DNA from 2 places in the Gordonia sp. NPDC003422 genome. Region 1 is predicted to be linked to the other one. Evidence: predicted binding sites of a transcription regulator. Region 1 holds the regulator's gene; the other holds the start of a gene.
The links. The regulator LexA, encoded in region 1, represses DNA repair genes until DNA is damaged. The targets are predictions, from matches to a motif close to CGAACANNTGTTCG.

Region 1 (6,997 bases):
CGCGTCGAAGAAGACGGACCCGCCGTCGGGTGGGAGAAAGCGGATTGCGGCACGGCCGATGGCGGCCTTCTCGTCGGTCTGGGTGACCTGCCGCTCGTCGATTCCGCGCTCGCCGATCACCCGCATGACCCCGGCGCGCACCGCACCGCCGTGCACCCGCTGCAGATGGCCCGCCCGTTCGAGGGCGGCCAGGTCACGGCGGACGGTCTCACTCGTCACCTCGAATCTGGTGGCGAGTGCGGCGACGGAGGCGCGTCCGTTCGCGCGTACCTGTTCGGCGATCGCCTGTTGGCGTTCTTCGGCGTACAACACCGCTCCGATCTCTCGATGGGACATCCGGGTGGATCTGTCTGCGATTCCCGTGTGGTTGTGTTGATCTGTGTGGCCTTGATTGTTGATATTTCTTTGTTTACGCCTGTTTGCGTTGACAAGTCAAGCATTTCTTGTAACTTTGATCACAAGAGATTCGAAAGCCGGTCATCGGTCACGCAATGCAGCTCGACGGTGAGCCCGGACACGAATCGCGTAGAACTGAGTCGTGTATGTGCGGCCGTGCCGCCGATTGGCGGAGCGGAACTCGAAGACGAGAGGGGTCGCAGTGACCGAGACGCTAGCGGGAGGCATTTTGGAGGGAACGCCGGTCGTCGGCGGGCTGGCCTACGGGCCGGCGATCTGGCCCGGGGAGCGCCCCGACCACGACCCGGACGCCCTGGGTGCAAACACGGAACTGCCCGAAGACCAGCGCGAACCCGAGGTGGCAAGATTTGTCGCCGCGGCGGGGACGGTCGCCGGCCGACTCCGTGACCGCTCATCGCACAGCTCGGGTGCAGCCGCCGAAGTGCTGGCCGCCACCGCCGGACTCGCCGAGGATCGCGGGTGGATCGGCGCTGCGTCGGGACTGATTCGCAAAGGATCGCCTGCGCCTGCGGCAGCGGCTGCGGCAACCGAACAGTTCGCCACCATGTTCACCAAGCTCGGCGGGCTCATGGCCGAGCGAGTCACCGACCTCAACGACGTGCGCGACCGCGTCCTCGCCGAACTTCTCGGCCTGCCCGAACCAGGTGTGCCGGAACCGATCGAACCGTCTGTCCTGCTCGCCGACGATCTCGCGCCCGCGGACACCGCCGGACTCGATCCGGCGACCACCGTCGCCCTCGTCACCCGGCTCGGCGGCCCGACGAGTCACACCGCCATCATCGCCCGGCAACTCGGGATTCCCTGTGTGGTCGCGGTATCGGATCTGACGACGGTGCCGGCCGGAACCCCCGTGCTGATCGACGGCACGCTCGGCACCATCACCATCGGCCCCGACGAGGCGACGGCGCGAGCACAGGTCGATGCCAGTCGTCGGCGTGCGGAAGCGGTCGCCGCCTGGCACGGGCCCGGGCGCACCGCCGACGGACACGAGGTCTCGGTGCTCGCCAACGTCGCGGACGGGGCGTCGGCACGCACGGCCACCGGATACCCCGTCGAAGGGATCGGGCTGTTCCGCACCGAGTTGGCCTTCCTCGACCGCCCCGACGAGCCGACGGTCGACGAGCAGGCGGGCATCTACCGCGAAGTGCTCGAGGCATTTCCCGGGCAGAAGGTCGTGGTTCGCACGCTCGACGCGGGCTCCGACAAACCGCTCAAATTCGTCAACCACAAAGACGAGGCAAATCCGGCACTAGGAGTTCGTGGCGACCGAATCGCGGTGGAGAACCCGGAGATTCGAGCGCACCAACTCGATGCGATCGCGCGGGCCGCAGCCGAAACCGGATCGACACCGTGGGTGATGGCACCGATGATCGCCAGCGCCCGGGAAGCAGCGGCGTTCGCGCAGGAGGTGCGTGCGCGGGGGATGACCGCCGGAGTGATGGTCGAGATCCCCGCCGTCGCGATTCTGGCGCCGCTCATCCTCGCGGAGGTGGACTTCGTATCCATCGGCACCAACGATCTGACGCAGTACACGATGGCCGCCGACCGGATGTCCGCGGACCTCGCGTCGTTGACCGACCCGTGGCAACCGGCGGTGCTCAAGCTCATCGCCGAGGTCGCGTCGGCAGGTCAGACGTTGGGCAAGCCGGTGGGGGTGTGCGGGGAGGCCGCCGCCGACCCCAACCTCGCATGCGTGCTGACCGGGCTCGGGGTGACCTCGCTCTCGAGTGCACCGGTCGCCGCGGCCGGCGTCGGCGCGCGGCTCGCCGAGGTCACCCTCGACGCGTGCCGCGAAGCCGCCACTGCAGCACTGGCAACCGCGGATCCGGCCGGTGCGCGTCAGGCCGCGACGTCGGTGCTCGACGCCGCAGCCACCCCGCTCTCTCCTGCCGTCTGAGACGAAGACTTCGGCTGTCCGTGGTTCCGTATGAAGTTGTGCCCGGATTCCGGGCACAACTTCAACGGATTGTGCTTCCGCTGTCGATGGCGGCGCCCAGGTCGCTGACCTGGGCAAATGCGTCAGTGTGGTGCCGCAAAATCTAGGGGAAGAGTTTCTTCCCCGGGGTTCACAGTCGTCCCCGAGAAATTTGTAGGGGAGGACTCTGAGGGTAGGGGAGGAAGTTTCTTCCCCTGCTTTCTGCGGGTGCCGCGTCCGTGCGGCGCGTTCCGCAGAACGCGCCGATCGACGTTAGCGGGCTCGACGGAACAGGTGCTCGCATTCCTCCCATCTGCTCGTAATGCATTGCGCGCGGATGGGAGACGCGCGCAGATGCGAGCACTCGGGATGGGTGGTCTGTGCGGGGGCGAGATGGTGTCCCCGGCGCATCGTCGGCGCTGCGTGAGTGCAGAAACCGCGTGTCTGGCCAGAAACCCGAGGCGCCCCAGCGGTTTCTGGCCACAGCTGAGGTTTCTGGCCAGGTCCACGGTCGGGTTGAAAGGTACAGATATCCGACGGGGTGTACTTGCCCTCAGATCCGGCGCATCACCGTCACAACCTTGCCGAGGATGGCGGCGTCGTCGCCGGGGATCGGCTCGAACAGCTCGTTGTGCGGCATGAGCCAGACGTGCCCGTTCTTGCGCTTGAACGTCTTCACCGTGGCCTCGCCGTCGATCATCGCGGCGACGATGTCGCCGTTCTCGGCCACGCTCTGCTGACGGACGACCACCCAGTCGCCGTCGCAGATCGCGGCGTCGATCATCGATTCGCCGACCACCCGCAGCAGGAACAGTGAGCCGTCCCCGACCAGTTCGCGGGGGAGTGGGAACACGTCTTCGACCGCTTCCTCGGCGAGGATCGGTCCACCGGCGGCGATCCTGCCCAGCACCGGCACGAAGGTCGGCGTCGGCAGCGGATCGCCTCCCGCGTTGGTCGCGGCCGGATCTGCGTCCTGCACGTTGACCGCGCGTGGACGGTTGTGGTCGCGCTTGAGCAGTCCCTTGCGCTCCAGCGTGCGCAGCTGGTGGGCGACCGACGATGTCGAGGTGAGTCCGACCGCGTCGCCGATCTCGCGGATGCTCGGGGGATAGCCACGTTCGCGCACCGATTGCCGGATCACGTCCAGCACGCCGCGCTGACGCGCGGTCAGCGACGCCTCGGCGGCGGCAGGATCGATGGGAGCGTCCTGGTCGCGATCATCGCTCCGAGTTCCGGTGCGCTTGGGCCGTGAGTCGCTCATCTGCTCGGATTCCTCTCTGTCGCCGCCTCGCTTGAGAGCGAATCGGCTGGTTGTCGGCGGCGGGTGTTGACATGTCCGTGGGCCCGAGCCTAGCGGAGCGCGACGATCACTTCAAACATTTGTTCGAGGTGTGGCGCGACTTTGTCGGTCGGGCGTGGTACAACTCGAACATCAGTTCATCGAACACGTGATCGAGGCCGTCGAACGTCCTCGACAGCGCGTTCGCCGAACTGCCCGAGTACCCGGCACAACCGCCACGAGCACCCCCGGAGGCCAGCATGACCAGCGCGACACTCACCCGTTCGGGCCGCGCCCGCACCAGCGTGGACTCGACCATTGTCACCACTCGTAAGGCGGCCGGCACGCCGCTGCGGACGCAGCCCGCGCCGCGCGGCATCACGCGGCCGACCGGCCGGCCGATCGGGCAGACCAGCCCGGCAGGTCGCGCCGACGCGCCGATGCCGGGGGTCGCGCCGACCTCGACGCGGTGCGGCGAGGCGGTGGGGCGTCGCGGGTCCAAACGGCCCGCATCCGCCGTGTACGCGCGTCGGCGTGCCACCGCGCTCGGGGTGCTCGCCGGTCTCGCGCTCGCGGTGTCGGTGTGGGTGATCGGCATCGTCGGCAACAACTACGCCGAGTCGCAGACCCCGTCGCCGACGAGTACCCAGGTGACGCACGTGCGGGCGGGTGACTCGCTGAGCACCATTGCGGCGCGGGTGGCGCCGGACGTTCCGCGCCAAGTGGTCATCGACGAGATTCTGGAGCTGAATGACCTGGAGTCCAGCGGACTTCGGGTCGGGCAGCCACTGCTGACACCCGCGTACCGCTGATCGGCGGGCGGTATCCTCGATGTCACAGGGACCGGTCGGGAACCGACCCGGCGTACGACTCGCATGTGCCGCCGTGTCCCGCGACAGGCGTGAGGATCACATGCGCTGCCCCTTCTGCAAGAACGAGGACACCAAGGTCATCGACTCGCGTGTCGCCGACGAGGGGCAGGCCATCCGGCGGCGTCGGGCGTGCGTTGAGTGCGGCCGCCGCTTCTCCACGGTGGAGAGCGCGGTGCTCGCCGTGGTGAAACGCAACGGCGTGACCGAACCGTTCAGTCGGGAAAAGGTGATGCGCGGGGTCCGTCGCGCATGTCAGGGGCGCGAGGTCGGCGACGACGACCTCGCACAGTTGGCGCAACAGGTGGAAGACGCCGTCCGCGCCAGCGGTTCGGCCGAGATCCCGAGCAACGAGGTCGGTCTCGCGATCCTCGGACCGCTGCGCAACCTCGACGAGGTGGCCTACCTGCGCTTCGCCTCGGTGTACCGGTCGTTCGATTCGCTCGACGACTTCCAGCGTGAGATCGACGACCTCCAAGGCCGTTCGGTCGCAACGAATGGCGCCGATACCAAGGTGTCAGCCGAGTCTGTCCAGGGTTCGTAGCGCCCTTTTCTCGGATACGGGGTACGCGGTTCCGATGCGCTGGGCGAACACACCCACCCGCAGTTCCTCGACGAGCCAGTGGGCTTCTTCGTTGACCGCGTCCCGCCTGGCCGCCGACACCTGCGCGAGACGCTGATTCCAGCGTTGGGTCACGCGGTCGATGACCGCGACGCCTTCCTGGTCGCGTGCCGCCGATGCGGGCAGCGCTGCCAACCTGGTCTGTGCGGCGAGAAGGTAGCGCGGCAACTCGGACAGGTGAGTACGCCCGGTGACGCGGACGAATCCGTCGAACACCAGGTCGTCGATCTGTTCGGCGACGTCGTCGGCTGCCACCGAACCCGCGTGTTGGTCGATCAGCGTGCGCACCGGGGCGAGGGCCCGAAGGGTCGCCACGGCGAGAGCGAAGTACTCGGGTGCGGCGGCCAGGGCTGCCGGCTGTATCCGCGCGCGCACGGTCTCGAACTCGGCGGGAGTGCGGACGGCGGCAACGGCGGCGGACGCATCAGCCATCTGGTCGCGGATCGCGCGTCGCGTGCAGTCGGCGGTGAGGTCCTCGATCCTGCGGTAGGGGCTCTGGCTCAAGGCGAGTCTGTCGGCCCCGGCCAGAGAGCCGACGACCTTCTTCGACAGCGGCGGGATGGCGATGTCGAGCAGGGCCGCGACGCCTTCGAAAACGAGCCGATCACGCTCCTGCGGGGACGTCGCGTCGGTACGGACGACGGCACGCGAGGCGCCGGTCGCGTCGGTCACCGCCGTGATCGCGGGGTAGCGGGTCAGTTCTTGACCGGCGATCTTCACCTGCGAGCTGTGTGGGAGCGAACCGATCCCGTCGGCCGTCCACGCGGTGAACTCGCGCCGGACGATCGGCTCCGGGGTGGTGCTCCGACGATGTCGGCGTTGGAGATCGGTGAGCGAGTCGTCGGTGTCGACGATGGCGCCCGTCGCATCGGCGAGCGCAAAATGCACGCGCAGGTGTGCCGGTAGCCGGTCGGGGACGAAATCGTCGGCGGCCACCGTGGTTCCGACGATGGTGGTCAGCTCCCGGGCCAGTCCGGACACGATCGGTTCGGACCGTGGTTTCAGTTGGGACAGAGCGAGTTCGGCGAACCGCCCGGCGGGCGACATCGTCTTGCGCAGATGCTTGGGCAGCGTCTTGACCAGCGCGGTGGCCAATTCCGATCGCAGGCCCGGCACCGTCCAGTCGAAGCCCGCGGACCGGATGTGGCCCAGCAGTGCTTCCGGAATGACCACGGTCACGCCGTCATCCGTGGCCGCCGGATCGAACCGGTACCGCAATTCGAGTCGTGCGTCGCCCTGTTGCCATGCGCCGGGAAAGTCCGCGTCGGCGACCGAGGTGTCGGCGCCGACGTCGGCGGCAGTGAGATCGAGCAGATCCGGCCGATCGCGGCGTGCGCGCTTCCACCAGGTGTCGAAGTGGCGGGCCGAGGTGACCTCGGCTCCGATGCGCTGATCGTAGAAATCGTAGAGTTGATCCTCGGTGATGACGAGATCGCGTCGGCGGACTCGGTGTTCGACGTCGGCGGCCGCCTCGAGCAGTTCGCGGTTGCGGTGGAAGAAGGAGTGATCGGTGCGCCAGTCGCCCTCGACCAGCGCGTGGCGGATGAACAACTCGCGGGACGTGACCGGATCGATCGGCCCGTACACGACCCGTCGTCGAGCAACCAGGGTGACGCCGTAGAGCGTGACCCGGTCGTAGGCCATCGCCGCGCCCCGTTTTGCCGACCAATGCGGCTCGCTGTAGGTGTGCTTGACCAGGCTGCCGGCGACCCGTTCCACCCACAGCGGGTCGATCCCGGCCACGGTGTGCGCGAAAAGCCGTGAGGTCTCCAGGATTTCGGCGGCCATGAGGAAGGCGGGCGGTTTCCGCGCAAGGGCCGAACCCGGGAAGATCATCAGCGTGGTGCCGCGGGCTCCCGTGTATTCGCGGCCCTCGGAATTGCGCACAGCGATGT
Region 2 (6,997 bases), on a different contig from region 1:
CTCGTCGGATCTGAACGACTCGATGATTCTGTTCTTACGGTCTTCCGCTGGCGGATCAGCACCGACCACCGATGGTTCGAAGAGTTCGTTCACGCGACGTCTGATGTCGACGCCCGCGAAAAACAGCACCGGCCCCAACACAGCGGCCATCGGAAGCTTCGTGCTCCCGCCCATGACGCGTCGGGTGATCTGTGCACCAATCGCGTCGGCGTCGTACTCCGCTGCTGGATCCTCTGAGCCGTCAGAGCCGATGCGATGCGACTCGAGGTCACCATGGAGCAGATGACCATATTCGTGGCTCAGGATGAAGGTGAGGATTGCGTCGCGGATCGCGTCAATCAGCGTGACGTCGTGGTGCGCGGCCGAGACGGCACGCGCGGACCCGTCGAGTGACGTGTTCCCGATGGCCTGCAAAGCAGCGATGTCGCAGACAATCTGTGCCGCCGCTGAGTTCGATGCGCCGAATGCCCGCATGGGGTCGTCCGCGACCAAACACAGCACTCCAACCTGGGCAAGCTGCGACGCAAGAGTGAACGCGCCGTTCTCGATTGCGATCACGGGATGGTCGATCGGCGGAACTTCATCGTCGGGTGCCACCTGCACCTGGACGCCGGGCTGGGCGGTCGCGAGTGTCCCGACGACCGGCAATGAGCCAAGCGTCCAGGACGATTCAGGCCGCGACCCCGCGATGGTCTCCTCGATTCGACCACACACATTCGCCAGACCCCATGCGATTCCCGGAGGTTCATACCTCGACCACTGCGTGGCGTCGTCGAGGTGATAGTGGTGCAGAAGCTCGTCGACCTGTGTACGAATCTCGCCCTCTGGGCTCGATTGCTGCGTCACAAGTGGAATGCCGACATCGCGCGCAGCACTCACACGATCCATGACGAGCTGCTGCCGGAGTCTGTTCAGGTCGTCGCGAGGCGCCACGTCCCACGTCGAGCGCTCGCGTTCTTGCAGCGACTCGAGTGCACGAACAACTCCCGCCGGGCGCGGCTCCCACCGAGGGGGCTCTAATCCTGCACCCGAACTGAATATCAAGTTCTCGCGCATGGGTACTCCAGTCGCCGACGATGCTTTCACCATCGCATCGCCGCGTCGGGCTGTAACGGGTAGTCGACTACTCGAACGACCTGGTGCGAAGGTGACAACACTCAGTCGTCGGCGAGCCGTTCCATGGCCCGACGCATCGCCTTCTGTTCGCGAATGCGAATCAGTTGCTGGTGCAACGGGTTCGATTCTTTGACGACGATCACGACGCGCACCTTGCCGTTGACGGCGACGGCCGATCGAACGGTCTGGATCTTCCAGCCCAACTCGCGGCCGACTCGCCGGCCGATCGAGCGAACCCAGTCGACGTACTCCTCGGGACACGTCATGTCGAAGCTGCCGATCTCGCGCAGACCGTCCTCAATGTCGGACGCCAGACGCGTCTCGTCGTACTCGGCCATCGCACAGTCCCCCAACCCACCGATCATGCCGTCGCCCAAATCGTAGGCACATAGTCGTCAAGTGCGCGCCCCTTAGGTGAACAGTCCCTCGAACAGGGGACGCGACCACCCGTGTCAGCGCGGGATACTGGGTGGCGGCGAAGAACCCTGCGCAACTTGGCTGAAGGCGGCCCGGATGACACTCGAACTCCAAGTCCGCGAGACTGCACTCGCACAGGCGACCATCGAGTGGGTGCAGGCGCAGCTCTATACGATGTGCGTGCCGACGAACACCGCGGCGATCACGGTCGACCACCTCGACACCGTTCCCGGATCGGTCACCTTCGCCAATAATGCATCCGGCGGAGTGGACGCGCGACTCGAGATCGCCATTTTCGTTGTCACACAGGCCGATCTGTTTGCACATCCGAATTCCACGCCCACCGGAGCAACCGCTGCCGCGACCCAGGTCGAGATCATTGTCCAGCTCGGCATCGCCGGCCAGGCGCTGACCATCGTCAAGGCCAGTTCGACACCCGCCGCGACTGGCCTCCCACCCGCTGTCCGAGATCGGATCAAGCAGCGCGTCGACTCCGCCCTCGCGCCGCTCAACGGCACGGTTCTGTTTGACTGCTCCCCGATCATCAGCGCGCTCGGTGCGTACGCCCCTGCTCAGCCCGACCTCGGCCGCGGGGAAGGCGTGCTGGCACTTCGGTTCGGCGCCTCGGGTCCGATCGTCAATCACCTCGCCCCCAGCCAGGCGTGGGGTGTCTTCCTCGACGCCGACGACGTCGTCGGACTCCTCAAACGCCAAATCCCGCCTGACTTCCCGATACCGGTGAGCGTTCGGTGGCATGGCGAAGGTCCCACGCCGACAATCGTTGCAACGGCTTCCATCAATCTCCGCGCACTGGACCTCATCGAAGTGGCCAGTGTGACGGCCACGATATCTGCCGGGATCGCCTTCATATCTCCTGCCACTCTGCGGATTTCGGGGCACTGGGACATCGATCTCAGCGGTATCGCGGCACCCTTCGAGGCGATCGTCACCAAGTATGCCCGCGGCGAGATCCGGCGAATGTTCCCCTTCGTCAACCACAACAATCAGGACTTCTGGTACGACATCGCCCTACCGTCCATCCCACCACTCCTGGGCGCTCAACCGCGCTGGGCGGGGATCACCTCGAGCCCTGCGGGAATGACGATCGGCGGGCCGGTGAGCCCTGCACCGCCAGGTGATCGCGGCACACTCGACCCGACGATCTTCCACTTCGGAAAACCCACCTGGTGGGGTCACTGCCGCGCACTCGCTCGCGGCGGAAGTGGCTTGCCGCCCACACATTTCGATCCGTCGAACCCGCGGGTACGCGTGCAGGCCGGCGTCAACTTCTACGACGCCGGGGCACTCTGCGGCGCGGAGGTTCTCTCCCCTAATGACTGGCTGGCGATGGACTCCGACGCAAGCGGCGTCGGATTCGACCTCACCGTCGGACAAGCACGCAAGATCAGTGACGACGTGCGGATCGTCGTCCGTACCGCGCGCGGCGTGCGCTTCTTTGATCTCGGCACACCCATCATCCAGAACAAGCCCGACGGCGAGGGCCTCGATGTTCAGGTCAACTGGTTCGACGACTGCCTCCGACTCTCCGGTGTGTGGCTCAAACTCGCTCTGGGCGAGGCACTTACCATCGACGACTTCAAACCACCGCCCTTCGAGGACCCCAATTGGATCGGGTGGTTCCACGCACCCCTCGGCCTCAACACTCACCTGCTGACGATCGTCGATCTCAATCCAGGTGAGGTGGTCAGCGTGCGCGGACAGGGCCTGCACATTCAGGTCGGCGCCGACAGTAGCGGCGCTGCGCTGGTTCCCGCCCTGACGGCGTTGGCCGACAGGATGCACGAGGTCGTCGTCGAACGTCGATCCGGCGAATCGTTCAGCAGTGAGATCCGCGTGCGGACGGTCGAATTCACGTGGCTGGCCGAAGTCGGACCCGCCGAGGCCGCGGCTGTTCGCGACGAACGGGGCGTGGCCTACGTCGGGCGAATCATCGATGGCGAGTTGATCTCTGAGGCTTTCCGGCCCGAAGCCGACGAGATGTTCGAGAAGGTCGGAGCCGGCGACGTGGATCTCAATCCACAACCGTTGCCACCCCACGACCCAGGTGCCCTCGAACTCGCGGAGGCGGCCGGATTCGGCGACGCCGTGTATGCGCACTTCCTGCCGGGTCTCGAGGCGCGCGACCGCGTCGCACTGGTCACGATGGGCGAAGGCGATACGCGGATCGTGTCCGACGGACCCGATGGGCCGCGCGAATCCGGCCGATACGAGGGTCCGCCCGCAGGTATGCAGGTCGACGGCGGGTATGCGATTGCGAGGAGTGGTGATGCGATCCACCTCTATGCCATCGAGCGCCCGTACGTCGTAACGCTCAAGCCGAGGTAGCGGACCCTTCGCACCTCGCAGCGCGGCCAGCTTCGGCGAGCGCAGTCTGTTCCACAAGTTTCGCCTGAGCCTTGCGAACATCTGTGCGAACGTGTACCTTCGAACTTACATTCGATAGGCGGGGATCGGGGTGAGCATCGGATGACCACAACTATTGGCGGCGGCACGTCCCGCGCAGCGGAGTTGGTGGCCCAGGTCCATGCCCTGCTCGACGAGTTGGTCGAGGCCGATCTGACCGCCTGCACCGACGACGAATTGGTCGAGGTTGCCGCCGCGCACGAACAGGCGATCGCCCGGATGACCTATGCCGGGGACCGGCAGCTGGTCGAGGTGTCGGATCGAGATCTGCCGCACCGCATGGGATATCGCAGCCCCACCAACTTCTACAACGCCCGCCTGCGGGTGTCCGATCCGGGCCGGCGCCGCGCCCAGATGGCCGTCACTGCCACCTTCCGGCAGCCGACCGGCGACGAACGTGAACCCCGCTTCCCCGCGGTGGCCGAAGCCTTCGCCGAGGGCAGCATCGGACACGGACACATCCGCGCCGTGCTCGACACCCTTGACCAGATTCCGCACACCACCCCGCACGACGTGCAGGTTGCGGCGGAACGGCAGATGGTCGACGTCGCGAAGGAACACACCCCCAACGACATCGCCACCGCCGGGCAACGCCTCCTCGGTCATCTCGACCCCGACGGCACCCTGTCCGACGACGCCGACCGGGCGCGGCGCCGCAATCTGTGGATGAACAAGCAACGCGCTGATGGCACGTCGAAACTCACCGGCACCCTGGATCCTGTTCTGGCGAGCCGGTTTGCGACGATGCTGGCGGCCTGGGCGCAGCCCGGGATGAACAATCCCAACGATCCCGAGTCGCCGTCGGGGTCGTACGAGGACGCCGATCCCAACGTGGTGGCCGCGGCCGCCCTACGCGACGGCCGGTCGGTGGCCCAGTGCAACCACGACGCGCTCAACGCGTTGTTGAAAGCGGTGCTGGAAGACGGGTTGCTCGGCAAAACCCATCGTGGGTTGCCGATCCAGCTGATCATCAAAGCCAACCTGGCGGACCTGGTCCGGGGGTCCGGGGTGGCGACCACCGCAACCGGCGGGCTCATCCCGATCTCTGAACTGATCGGCATGGCCGGACAGGTGCAGCCGTGGCTGGCGATCTTTGATGGCGCAACGCCCGAACCGCTGTTTCTCGGGCGGGGTAAACGGTTGGCGTCCATGGCCCAACGGTTGGCGTCGTTTGCTCGCATCGGCGGGGAACGGTGTTCGGCACCGGACTGTGATCAGCCCGCCACCCACGTCGAAATGCACCACGCCAAACTGGATTTCGCGTTGGGCGGCAACACCGACATCACCGAACTCTATCCGGCCTGCCCACCACACAACCGCAAGGTCGGCCCGAAACCGGGCCAGTTCACCACCTGGATCGTCGAAGACGGACCCGACGCCGGACGGTGTGCGTGGCGCCTGAATGCCCACCCGGGTGCTCCACCCAACCCGGCACGTGTCAACCGGTTCCCCGACATCGCCGCCGGATTCACCGCACACCTCAACCAGGTGCGTGCAGAAATCCATGGGCCGCCGCCGGACGAGGAATGCGGTGAGGAGAACACCGGAACCGACAGCATCGTCGGGAACTTCGAGCTGCTCGAAAACGCCCGCACGCGTGATGAACTCGCCCGACTGCAACTCCGACAAACCATCAACGCGGAATCGGTGATCGAGACACGGTTCGTCGGGATGTTGGAAGAGCATCTCGGGCTCGGGTAGCGGATCTCACTTGGTGATCTCGACACGGTGCCTCGCTCCGCTCGGTACCGGCTCGATCAGCGTGGGGTGGGTTTGATCAGCGGGTCGCTCGCGTGGCGGGGGTATCGAGATCGATCAGCGGTGTGTCGGGTCGGCTCGCTTCCGCCACACCGTCACGCCTGCGATCACAACGGCGATGGCGGACAACAGGTCTGACTCGGTCAGACCATGCTGGAGGTTGATGCTGTACAGAATCCTGCCCTCGAGCGGGCCGTTCCAGAACAGCCATGCAACACCCAGTGCGGTGAGGATCGCCGCGGCCGGGTAACTCGGACGTGCCAGACACCAAGCGCCGGTGACGATCAGCAGATTGAGCAGCAGGATCGCGTGCAACAGGTCGGGATGGTGCAGGACGGGTGGAGACATTGGGTCAGTATCGCTTGTGTGTTGGCGTCGTGGGTTGCGGACATGGTCGGGTCGCCAGCCCTTCGAGGCTCGTCGCTTGCGCTCCTCGCACCTCAGGCAGCGGGTGGGCGGCTCGGGATCGGCTCGACCAGCGAGGGTGCGTGTGGTTGCGGACATGGTCGGGTCGCCAGCCCTTCGAGGCTCGCAGGCTCGCACCTCAGGGAGCGGGTGGGCGGCTCGGAGTCGGCTCGACCAGCGTCTAATCAGCCGCCGAATATGTCGCGAAGGATCTCGGTCTCGGCGACGCGTTCCTTGTGGGTCGGGGCGGTCGAGGAGACGAGGATGCAGGTGACGCCGGCTTCCTTGAAGGCGGCGACGCGCTCGGCGACGTGGTCGCGGGTGCCGATGAGCGACATCGAGTCGATGAGGTCGTCGGGGACGGCGGCGGCGGCTTCGAGCTTCTTACCGTCGAGGTAGAGGTCCTGGATGATCTTGGCCTCGTCGGGGTAGCCGTAGCGCTGGGCGAGGGTGTTGTAGAAGTTCTTGCCGCGCGCACCCATACCGCCGATGTAGAGGGCGGCGTGGTGGCGGACGAGTTCGCGAGCATTGTGCAGCTGCTCCTCGTCGTCGGAGATGCGGGCGGTCGACTGGACGACGATGCCGAGCTCGCCGAGCGACGGGTCGCGCTTGGCCTTGCCGGCGGCCAGTCCCTCACCGAAGGCCTCGCCGATGCGCTCGGGGTGGAACAGGATCGGCTGGAACTCCTCGAACAGCTCGGCGGCCAGCTCGGTGTTCTTCGGGCCGATCGCGGCGAGCAACATGGGGATGCGTTCGCGAACAGGGTGATTGATGATCTTCAACGACTTGCCCAGCCCCGATCCGCCGTGCTCCTCGTCGAGCGGCAGGGTGTAGTGCTTGCCCTGGAAGTTCACCTTGTCGCGGCGCCACACCTGAC

Region 2: a site for LexA is predicted at 3,954-3,967, ahead of ACWDTF_RS07845 (DUF222 domain-containing protein). Genes of this name have one in related genera too.

Annotation. Positions count from the first base shown of each region.
Region 1 is NZ_JBSFQL010000003.1:100,961-107,957, forward strand. Features, by position in the region: gene ACWDTF_RS03880 (DeoR/GlpR family DNA-binding transcription regulator) at 1-309, opposite strand, end outside; gene ACWDTF_RS03885 (phosphoenolpyruvate--protein phosphotransferase) at 599-2,314, shown strand; gene lexA (transcriptional repressor LexA) at 2,886-3,593, opposite strand; gene ACWDTF_RS03895 (LysM peptidoglycan-binding domain-containing protein) at 3,872-4,423, shown strand; gene nrdR (transcriptional regulator NrdR) at 4,524-5,024, shown strand; gene hrpA (ATP-dependent RNA helicase HrpA) at 4,998-6,997, opposite strand, start outside.
Region 2 is NZ_JBSFQL010000007.1:4,500-11,496, reverse strand. Features, by position in the region: gene ACWDTF_RS07860 (hypothetical protein) at 1-888, opposite strand, end outside; gene ACWDTF_RS07855 (hypothetical protein) at 1,158-1,454, opposite strand; gene ACWDTF_RS07850 (hypothetical protein) at 1,630-3,879, shown strand; gene ACWDTF_RS07845 (DUF222 domain-containing protein) at 4,021-5,658, shown strand; gene ACWDTF_RS07840 (hypothetical protein) at 5,773-6,063, opposite strand; gene ACWDTF_RS07835 (LLM class F420-dependent oxidoreductase) at 6,306-6,997, opposite strand, start outside.